2 regions of the Paenibacillus sp. GYB003 genome follow, and region 2 is predicted to be linked to the other one. Evidence: riboswitches for the same ligand, from Rfam matches in the RefSeq annotation. Region 2 holds a riboswitch; the other holds the start of a gene.

Region 1 (5,083 bases), on a different contig from region 2:
TATATGCCGGGCTTGATCGGCCCGGGACGCAAAGAAGTGATCGAGACGCTTACCGCGGCCTACAAGGAAGGCGCCGTCACGAAAGATTTCGCCGTGCTCAACTGGGCGCAGACGAACAAAGAATTTTACTCCGGCAAAGCGGGCATTTTCATCGGCACGCCGAGCGGGATGGTCGAAGATTATTACACCGGCCTGCTGAAGGTCGATCCGAAAGCGAAGGTCGCGCCGATCCCGTTCTTCAAAGCTCCGGACGGCTCCCAGGGCAACTTGAAGGGCCGCGGCTTCTTCGGACTGACGACGCTTTCGGCCAAGCTGAAAAACGATCCGGACAAAGTGAAAAAGATTTTGGAAATACTCGATTACGGCCGCCAGTTCATCCCGCTCGACCAGCGCACGCCGCAAAACCAGCAGTTCGACTGGATCATGGGCGGAAACGGCGTCGGCTACGACATGGTGAACGGCAAGGCGGTGCCGAAAGCGGGCCAGGAATCGAATACGCCGATCCAATACATGCTGCAGCGCCACGAGTTTTGGAAGCCGTGGGCGCCGAGCGACGACGCCAACCAGTTTTCCAAGGCGTCTTACAATTCGCCGGAAATGCAGGCGTTTATCGCCACGATCGAGCAGATGGAGAAGACGTACAATAAAAACCCGTACGACGATCCGTCCTACCTCGTCTACTCGGAAACGCAGGCGTCCAAAGGGACGGAGCTGGACAAATATTTGATCGACGAGCAGACGAAAATGATTTCCGGCCAGCGTCCGATATCCGATTGGGACAAAATGATCGAGGAATGGAAATCCCGCGGCGGCGCCCAGCTGATGAAGGAAGTGAACGACGGCATCAAAGCCGCCAAAAACCAGTAACGTCCGCAGCCGCCGTCGGCGCCGCGCCGGTTCGAAAGGAGCCGCGCGGCGCCGCTTGCGTCGCAATGCAAACGTATGTTTCCTTTTTATGGCGGCAAATGGTATACTTGTTGTCAACACGCACTCGCGAAAGGGGATTTTCCGTCATGCAGCAGCCTATCGTCCGATGCGGCTGGGTGAACGACAGCCAGCTCTACATCGATTACCACGACCGGGAATGGGGCGTTCCCGTCCACGACGACAACGCCCTGTTCGAGCGGCTCGTTCTGGAAGGCGCCCAAGCGGGGTTGAGCTGGTATACCATTTTGCGCAAAAGGGAGCATTACCGCGAAGCGTTCGACCGGTTCGATCCGGCGAAGGTGGCCGCCTACGACGAGCGGAAAATCGAAGAGCTGATGGGGAATCCGGGAATCGTCCGCAACCGGCTGAAAATTCGGTCCGCCGTGCGCAACGCCGTGGCGGTTCTCGACGTGCAGCGGGAGTTCGGCTCCTTCGACGCTTATTTATGGTCGTTCGTCGGCGGCAGCCCGATCCGCAACAGCTGGAAGCAGCTCGCCGACGTGCCCGCCAAGACGCCGATTTCCGACGCGATGAGCAAAGATTTGAAGAAGCGCGGCTTCTCGTTCGTCGGCTCGACGATCTGCTACGCCTTGATGCAGGCGACGGGAATGGTGCAGGATCACGTCGTGACGTGCTTCCGCCATCGGGAGCTGGCCGAAGCGACGCAGGGGGCGATTGCCAATAATTGAGGGTTTTCTCGGTATGCGATTTGTGTTAGCCTTCTAAAAGTAGCCGAAACTTCGGTAAATGGAAACGGCTGGATAAGCAAGTCGGCCGCTTCCGCTCACAAAGTGCGGGGGATTTTTTTTACGGACAAGCCGTTTAACGACGCTTTCCGTTTCGGGGTGAATCGCGACTTTTCTCGCGTAGGGCTGTATCCTCAGTCCGAATCCGACAACTAACCTCGTAGGCGAACAAAAGGAGAGGAATCGCATATGCATTGGAGAAACACCTGGAAGCGAGCGCTGCTTACGGGCGGTTTTGCTTTGTTTTTCATCACCGGCTCGGCCGTTTCGGCAGTAGGACGGCCCGTTGATCCGATTCTTCTTCAGCCCTGGTCGCCGCTTGTCCTGCAAAGCGGCGATATGTCGACCAAGTCGAATCCCGACTTTTCCGATTTTCAAGCGCAGCTATTGCGCAGTCATTTCAATGCCGTACAATCGCTGATCGAAAGCGAAAAAGAGCCGACGTCGATCGCCGAGCACATGCTTGCCGCGGTTCCGACGATATACGAGGTGCAGCCGCTGACGGCGGCCGCGCCGGACGATCTGTTCGCGATCAAGCCTGTTGCGCTCGGACTCGCTCAGGCGCCCGCGGCGGACCCTCAGCCGTTGGCGGCGGCCCGGCAGCCTGCGGCAGCCGACGCGAAAGCGGCGGAGCCGAAGGCCGCTCCGAAAGTCGCGGCGTCCATGCCGAAAAAGGTAAGCAAAGCGGCGGAAGCGGCGCAAACGGCGAAAGCCGCCGAACCGAGAAATCTCGTTACGACGGTCACCGGCGCGACGATTACGCCGAAGAAAACGGTCAAGGCGGTGGCGTCCGCCTACACGGCCAGCGCCGAAGAAAACGGCGGCTACGCCGGCAAAGACTATTTCGGCAATTCGCTGCAGGTCGGCTCGATTGCCGTCGACCCCGACGTCATTCCGCTCGGCTCGACCGTTTACGTGACCGGCTACAGCTACGACGGTTTGCCCGCCGGCGGCATGATGGCCAAAGCGGTCGATATCGGCGGCGCCATCGACGGCAACCGGGTCGATATATTCGTGCCGGATTCGCGCGAGAAAGCGAAAAAGTTCGGCTTGCAAAACGTTACGCTGTATGTCGTCGACTGAGGTCGGCGGCTTTTTTTTCGTTGCGTCTTACTTGCTTTTCGGCAAATGCAGCAGCTCCGGCACCGTAACGAGCCCGTATCCCTGTTCGCGCAGCTTCATGATGATGGACGGCAGCGCCTTGACGGTGCCGCTCAAATCCTGGCTGTCTCCGCCGGCGGAATGCTGCAGCACGATCGCCCCCGCTTTCGTATGGCCCAGGATGTTGCCCGACACCTGCTGCTCCCCGAGGCTTTTCCAATCGAGCGAGTCGACGTTCCAGTTTACGACGATATAACCGTGCCGGTTCGCCCATTGCAGCTGCCCTTCGGTGATTTCCCCGTACGGAGGCCGGATCAGCTTCGGCTTGTAGCCGGCAAGCCCGTTAAGCGTTAGTTCCGTTTGCTCGATTTCCGCCGCGAACTGCTCGACGGACAGCTTCGTAAACAGAGGATGGCGATAAGAATGATTGCCGATCGCATGGCCTTCGCGGATGATTCGCTTGACGACGGCGGGGTGCGCCTCGGCTTTTTTGCCGAGCAGGAAAAAAGTCGCCTTAACCCCGTAAGCCTTCAGCACGTCCAGCACCTGCGGCGTAAACCGCTCGTCCGGGCCGTCGTCGAACGTCAGCGCGATATTTTTCTCCTTCGACGTTCCGCTTACTTTGAACACGTCCGGATATTTCGCACGCAGCTGCGAAATGGTCAGCTTTTTGCCCGCGGCCGCGTTCGTCTGCGATTTTTGCACGCTGACCGACGGCGCCTTGGCTTCTCCGGACCGCTTCGTTCGGGCCGTCGGCCGGGACTGGGGCGCCGGTACCGGGTCAACCGGCTGTACCGTTTCGACCGGGGCCGGCGGGGTAGGCGCGGGCGGCGACTCGGACTTGCTCCGTTCCCTTTCGGCCGTCTCGGCCGCCAGCCGCAGCCGATCGGGGGCGCCGCCCGCCGGTCCGCGATCCGCTGCGGATTCCGCCGTATTTTGCGCCGCCTCGCCTTCTCCCGCTCCAGGTCCGGGTACGGCCGCCTGACAGCCCGCGGCGATAAAGCAGCTGAGCGCAATGCCGATGATGCGCTTCATGGACATCCCCTCCCGTCATACGCATAGTATGCTTGTACGGGACGGAATTATCCGTTCGGGGCGCCGCTGGAAGCCGATTCCGGCAAGGTGACGACGACCGTCGTCCCTTCGCCGACCCGACTGTCCATCCGGATCGCGCCTCCGTGCATATCGACGATTTTGCGCACGATCGACAAGCCGAGACCGCTGCCGCCGAGCGCGCGATTGCGCGAAGCGTCCGCCTTGTAAAACCGGTCGAACGCCTGCGCCAGCTCCTTGTCCGACATGCCGATGCCCGTATCCGCGATTTCGATCGTTGCGGTACCGCCCCGGCTTGCGGCCCGTATGCGAACGGCGCCCCCTTCCGGGGTAAATTTGATGCTGTTATGGAGCAGGTTCGTCCAAACCTGGCCCATCAGCTGCTCGTCGGCGTATACGTAAGCCGCCTCCAGATCGACGTCCATCTCCAGCCGCTTCTTCTCCCACTGCGGCTCGCACGCCAAGATCAGATGGCGCAGCTGCTTGTCGACCCGGTAGCGGCTTCGTTCGAACGGATGGCGTTCCGAATCGAGCGACGACAGCTTCAGCAAATTGTCGCTCAGCTTGGACAGCCGCTCCGTTTCCAGCTCGATAATCGATAAATACCGGTCGCGCTCCTCCGCGCGGAGCGAATCGCCGCGCAGCGCCTTGGCGAAGCCGCCGATCGACGTGAGCGGGGACTGGATTTCGTGGGATACGTTCGATATGAATTCCTGGCGCATATTTTCGATCTGCTTCAGGCCCGACGCCATATCGTTGATGCCTTCGATCAAAACGGCGAACTGGCGGTTGTCTTTGCCGCGCTTTTGGCGGAACACCCCTTCGATGCGGACGTCGAAGTCGCCGCGGGCTATGCGCCGCAAGGCGTCCAGTATGGCCGTCCACAGCTTGAGCTGGCGCGGGGCGCCGAACAGAAAGCCCGCTATCGCCGCGGCGAGCAGCAGCGCGTGAATGAGCAGCAGCGGCGTCAGCTGTTTGCGGTAATCGTGGAAAAGACCGGGCGCCGGCGCCTGTACGATCAGCGCGTACGTCGTCCGGCCGATCGTCAGCGGCCCGCCGACCGCGGCCGTGCCGTCGCGGAACGGATTCGGCCGGTCGAGCAGGCGTATCGGCCGTCCGCCGAGCATCGCCTCCAGCTCGGCTTGCCCGATGCCGCCCTCTGCCGCCGGTCCGTCCGCGCCTCCGGCTGCGCCGCCGAACCATCGGGCTCGGCCGGCCTCATCCGCCAGGCCGACTCGCACGCCCGTCGCTTCGGC
Region 2 (5,083 bases):
ACGACGTCGTTCAGCTGCTGAGAGAAGAAAAAGCCGAGGACGTGGGCGGGGTCATGCACTGTTTTTCGGGAAGCTGGGAAACGGCCAAGCTGTGCCTGGACATGAACTTTTACATTTCGTTCGGCGGCCCGATCACGTTCAAAAACGCCAAGCAGCCGAAGGACGTTTTGGCGCAGGTGCCGCTCGACCGACTGCTTCTCGAGACCGACGCTCCTTATCTGACCCCGCATCCGCACCGGGGCAAACGGAACGAAACCGGCTATGTCCGGCTTGTGGCGGAAGCGGCGGCGGAGATCAAAGGGATGTCGCTCGAGGAAATCGCCCGAATAACGTCGGACAATGCGACGCGGCTGTTTCAACTGCAAAATTAATGAAAATTTTAAAAATCCCCCTCGGCGGCCGGACGCGATAAGCGTTTTTGGGCCAAGCCGAGCGGGGATTTTTCGTTAACCCTTGCATGATGTCTGCTTCGCGTCTTCGCCTTTACCGCTTGTCCTTCGCGGAGCGGCCGCCGCGCGAGCGAAAGGCGAAAGCGGCTGCTCCGCCGATCAGCGGCAGAGCCGGCAGCCACGGCGCGAATACGTCCGGCCGGAACATCGGCAGCGCCAGCAGCGCCGCTTGCGCAAGCTGCGCCGCCAGCGCGACCCGGGCGGCCGCCGCCGGTCTTTGCGCCGCCGGAATCGGATAAAGCGCCGGCCAGACGGAATGCCGGTGAAACCGGACGAGCGCGGACAGCTGAACGTGCGTCACGACGAGAAACAGCGCGTATACGCCCGCGAACAGCCATGTGCCCTTCACGGCGAGCAGGATGATAAGCGCAAGCAGCGTCAGCCTCGTCATAATGCCGAACAGCTCCGAGCGAAGCAGCGTCAGCGCGTACAAATAGCGGAACGCGTTGTCCTTCCGCAGCGGGAGCAGGTTCGCAAGCCGGGACAGCAGGCGCCGCGGCTTTACACGGTTCGGCAAATCGTCGACGTCGACGAACCAGTTGAAAAACAGCAGCAGCGTCGTGCGATGACTGGCTTCCTTCAACCGCAAATACGGCCAGTTGACGGGCAGCTTTCGCGACCGCAGCGACCACCCCCCCATCAAGGCGAAGGCGGCGACGAAGGCGATGCCGCCGGCGACGAAGCCGTACCGGTACAGCGAATAAAGGACGATAAAGTCGGCCAGCCAGCGCGCGGCCCGGAACGAGGCGCGGTTTCCGGCCCGGACGAACGAGCTTTCCGTCCAACCGCCGAGCAGGTTCGCGAATTTCAGCGCCAGCGCGAACAAGACGAGCGCGACGTAGGGCAGCGCTTCGCTCCCGGATCCGTGCCGGTACAGCGGCATTCCGGCCGAGACGGCGAACACGGCGGCGAAGCCTTGCGTCACGAAGCTGTACAGCAGCGCGCCACGGAAATAAGCCCCCATCCGCGCTTCCATCGGCAGCAGGAAGACGAGATCCGCCTCCTTCAGCAGCGTGCGGATCGGGCTGACGGCCATGAAGGGAGCGAGCCAGCACGCAAGGACGACGGCGTATGGAAAATCGTCCGGAATACGTTCCAGCGTCCGGCCGTACAAATAGGAGGAGACGATGAATGCGACGAACAGAAACAAAAAAAATCCGCTTTGCCCCGCATAAAACGTATAGCGCGCCACGAGCCTCGTATGCGCGGCAAGACGGTCTTTCCACAGCCGTTTCGCCGGATTCATGAGGCGCCGCCTTTCACAATCGCGTAGAACAGCTCGTCCAGCGTCGCTTCCCCGCCGGCGCCGGCGAATTCGCGCAGCTCGCCCAGCGTTCCTTTCGCCGCGATTCGACCCCGGTGCAGCACGACATACCGGTCGCAATACGTCTCCAGCGTGGATAAGATGTGCGAGCTGATCAGAAACGAAGCGCCTTTGTTTTTGCGCTCCACCATCAGATCGAGAAGCGACCGGATGCCGAGCGGGTCGAGGCCGAGAAACGGCTCGTCGATGACATAGAGCGGGGGTTCGACAAGAAAGGCGTTCATGATCATGACTTTCTGCCGCATCCCTTTCGACAAAGTTTGGGGAAACGCGTCAAGCTTGGCGGTCATGTCGAATTGCTCGGCAAGCCGCGCGGCGCGGCTCTCGAACCGGTCGTCCGCCAGCCCGTAGGCCATCGCGCTCATGCGCAAATGCTCGCGAATCGTCAGCTCCTCGTACAGCTCCGGCGCCTCGGGCACATATGCGAACGAGCCGCGATAGCGGGTGGCGTCGTCGGCCGCCCGCAGCCCCATGACGCGGACGAAGCCTTCCTGCGGGGCGAGCAGCCCGAGAATATGCTTGATGGTCGTGCTTTTGCCGGCTCCGTTCAGCCCGATCAGGCCGACCATTTCGCCCGGCGCTATCGAGAAATCGAGCTCGCGGATGACCGGGCGGTTCCAGATGTAGCCCCCGGACAAATTTGAAACCTCTAGCGTATAATCCATTTTTTACCTCCGTTTCGGAAGCGGTCTTTCCTCTCCATCATACCATTTTTGACCGAAAATCCGCATCCGCCGGAGGAGGACGAAGCGAAAAGAGGCCGTTAGACGAAGCCATAAAAGGTTCTGACGAAGAAAAACAGCGATTTGTTTCACAAAAAAAGTGAAATATCACACATTTTTCGCTTTTTCGCGAAAAAACCGGCTTTTCATCCTCTTTACAGGTTTTTCATAAGGCTTTAATATAACGATCATAATGATTCGAAACCAAATACCGCCATCGACTTCCTATCGCTGAGTTTCCGTAAGGGAAACGGGGGAACCAAAGGTTCATGGGGTGAATTTCAAGCAGAGGGCATATGGATCGGCTCCAACGCTTGAATAGGGCGACTCTCGCGTCCGAACCCGTCAGCTAACCTCGTAAGCGTGAAGAGAGAGGCACGATTGTCGGGCATAGATGCAGCCCCGTACCGGGATAAGCATTGTTTAACTGCCGCGAGAAGAGTCCTCTTCATCCGCGGCTTTTATTTTCGGTCTTTGTTCGATAATCGAAAATATTCCTAAGCGGACTAATCTGGCAGAAGTCGGCATCCATTCAGCTCCGACATGCAATCCGACCGATGGCGAAGCGAATCATCCAAATTGAATCCAGATCGCGTCAATTCCAGTCATGCGTAACATTATGGCGGCGAGAACTGATGAAGGAGGACCGCAGAAGTGGGCGTTATTCCTACCGAAGAAACCCATGTAAAACGATCATCCAGCATGTCTTTCGCAATGCGATGGAAGCATGAAAACTTGCGCCCGATCCTACTTAGCGCTTTGTTTTCGATCGTGATGGCAGTCATGTTTGCACTGCTTTTGTACGGAATATCTATCAAGCAAGTGGAGCTTGTCGTCGGAGGGGAAACGAAGCAGTTCAAGACGAGACAGTCGACGCTGTCCGCTTTTCTCGCCGAGCAGCAAATCGCGGTGGGCGAGTACGACAAAGTATCGGCCGCCATGGACGCGAAGCTGAAGCACGGCGACAAGTTCGTCATCGAGCGGGCCGTCCCCGTTCAGCTGACGGCCGACGGCAAGACGGAAACGCGCTATACGGTGGCGAAGACGGTCGAGGGAGCGCTCGAGGAGCTTCAAGTGGAGCTCGGCGAGCTGGATAAGCTGACCCCGGCCAAGGAGGAACCGATCACGTTCAATACCCCGATCCAGATCGTGCGGGTACAGAAGCTGATCGAGGAGCAAACCGAGCCGATTCCGTTCGATACGGTGAAAAAGAACGACCCGAATTTGCTCAAGGGCAAAGAGCAGGTCGTGACGGAAGGCAAGGAAGGCGTTCTCGAGAAAACGGTCGAGAAAGTATTCGAGGACGGCCAGCTGGTCGCCGAAAACGTCGTCGATACGAAAGTCGCGCAAGAAAGCGTTAACCAGATCGTCGCGCTCGGCACGAAAAATCCGGTCGTCGTCTTGTCGGCCGCTTCTCCGAACATCGACGAGGTGACGAAGGGCGACGTCAAGTTCGCCTATAAGCAAATTTTGAACAACGTCACGTTGACGGCTTATTCCATCGACCCGAAGTCCACGGGCAAAACGAGCGATCATCCGCAATACGGAATTACGGCTTCGGGCACGAAGGTGAGCGAAGGCCGCACGATCGCCGTCGATCCGAAGGTGATTCCGATCGGCTGGTGGGTCTACATCGAAGGGATCGGACTCCGCCGTGCGGAGGATACCGGCAGCGCCGTGAAAGGCAATATTATCGACGTTTATTTCGAAAACCCCGATTACGCCAAACGGTTCGGCATGAAGCGGGGCTACAAAGTATACGTGATCGGCAAGGAAAAGCCGACCGCGAATTGAACCGCCGGTTTGCCGTGCAAAAATGATTTGATTACGCGGGCCGGACTCGGGTATATTGTAAATAAACTTGCACGTAACGAAGAAGAGGCGAGCCCTCTTCTTTTTGTTCGTATGAAAGGAAATCCGACTGTTATGATTCGAGAAATCATCGTCGTCGAAGGGCGGGACGACACGGTTGCCGTGCGCCGGGCGGTCGACGCCGAAACGATCGAAACCGGCGGCTCGGCGATCGGCGAGGACGTCATCGCGCGCATCGCCATGGCGCAGCAGCGCCGAGGGGTCATCATCTTTACCGATCCGGATCATGCCGGCGAGCGGATACGCAAAATCGTCTCGGCCCGGGTGCCCGGCTGCAAGCATGCATTCATTACGCAGGAGGAAGCGACGAGGAAGAAAGATATCGGCGTGGAAAACGCCTCGAAGGAGGCGATCGTCCGGGCGCTGCAGCATGTGCGCACGGAGATGCGGCCGGACGAGGCGGACGGCGCCGGCATTACGATGGAGGACTTGATGGATGCCGGCCTGCTCGTTCATCCGCAGGCGGCCGCGCGCCGGCTCGAAATGGGCAAGCTGCTCGGCATCGGCTACTGCAACGGCAAGCAATTTTACAAACGGTGCCGGATGTTTCGCATCGGGCGAGAGGAATTCGCCGAGGCGTACAGGCGAATGTCCGCCGCGCCGGAAGGGGGAACGCGCGATGAACGACCGTCAGGCGGCTGACGTAGCCAGCCCGAACCGGACGAAGGAAGTGATCCGGAAGCACGGCTTTACGCTGAAAAAAAGTCTCGGACAAA

What was found. Region 2 has a riboswitch for cyclic di-AMP ahead of PV407_RS25710 (ubiquitin-like domain-containing protein). Riboswitches for the same ligand answer to the same signal wherever they lie in the genome.
Region 1: it holds a riboswitch for cyclic di-AMP, as region 2 does, so the genes downstream of both, PV407_RS12780 (3D domain-containing protein) here and PV407_RS25710 (ubiquitin-like domain-containing protein) in region 2, are expected to answer to the same signal.

The regions. Positions count from the first base shown of each region.
Region 1 is NZ_JARBDC010000034.1:99,568-104,650, forward strand. Features, by position in the region: gene PV407_RS12770 (extracellular solute-binding protein) at 1-867, shown strand, start outside; gene PV407_RS12775 (DNA-3-methyladenine glycosylase I) at 1,014-1,616, shown strand; cyclic di-AMP (ydaO/yuaA leader) riboswitch at 1,693-1,855, shown strand; gene PV407_RS12780 (3D domain-containing protein) at 1,863-2,756, shown strand; gene PV407_RS12785 (polysaccharide deacetylase family protein) at 2,784-3,809, opposite strand; gene PV407_RS12790 (sensor histidine kinase) at 3,857-5,083, opposite strand, start outside.
Region 2 is NZ_JARBDC010000081.1:11,258-16,340, forward strand. Features, by position in the region: gene PV407_RS25695 (TatD family hydrolase) at 1-371, shown strand, start outside; gene PV407_RS25700 (ABC transporter permease) at 484-1,695, opposite strand; gene PV407_RS25705 (ABC transporter ATP-binding protein) at 1,692-2,438, opposite strand; cyclic di-AMP (ydaO/yuaA leader) riboswitch at 2,715-2,873, shown strand; gene PV407_RS25710 (ubiquitin-like domain-containing protein) at 3,150-4,289, shown strand; gene rnmV (ribonuclease M5) at 4,422-5,009, shown strand; gene rsmA (16S rRNA (adenine(1518)-N(6)/adenine(1519)-N(6))-dimethyltransferase RsmA) at 4,987-5,083, shown strand, end outside.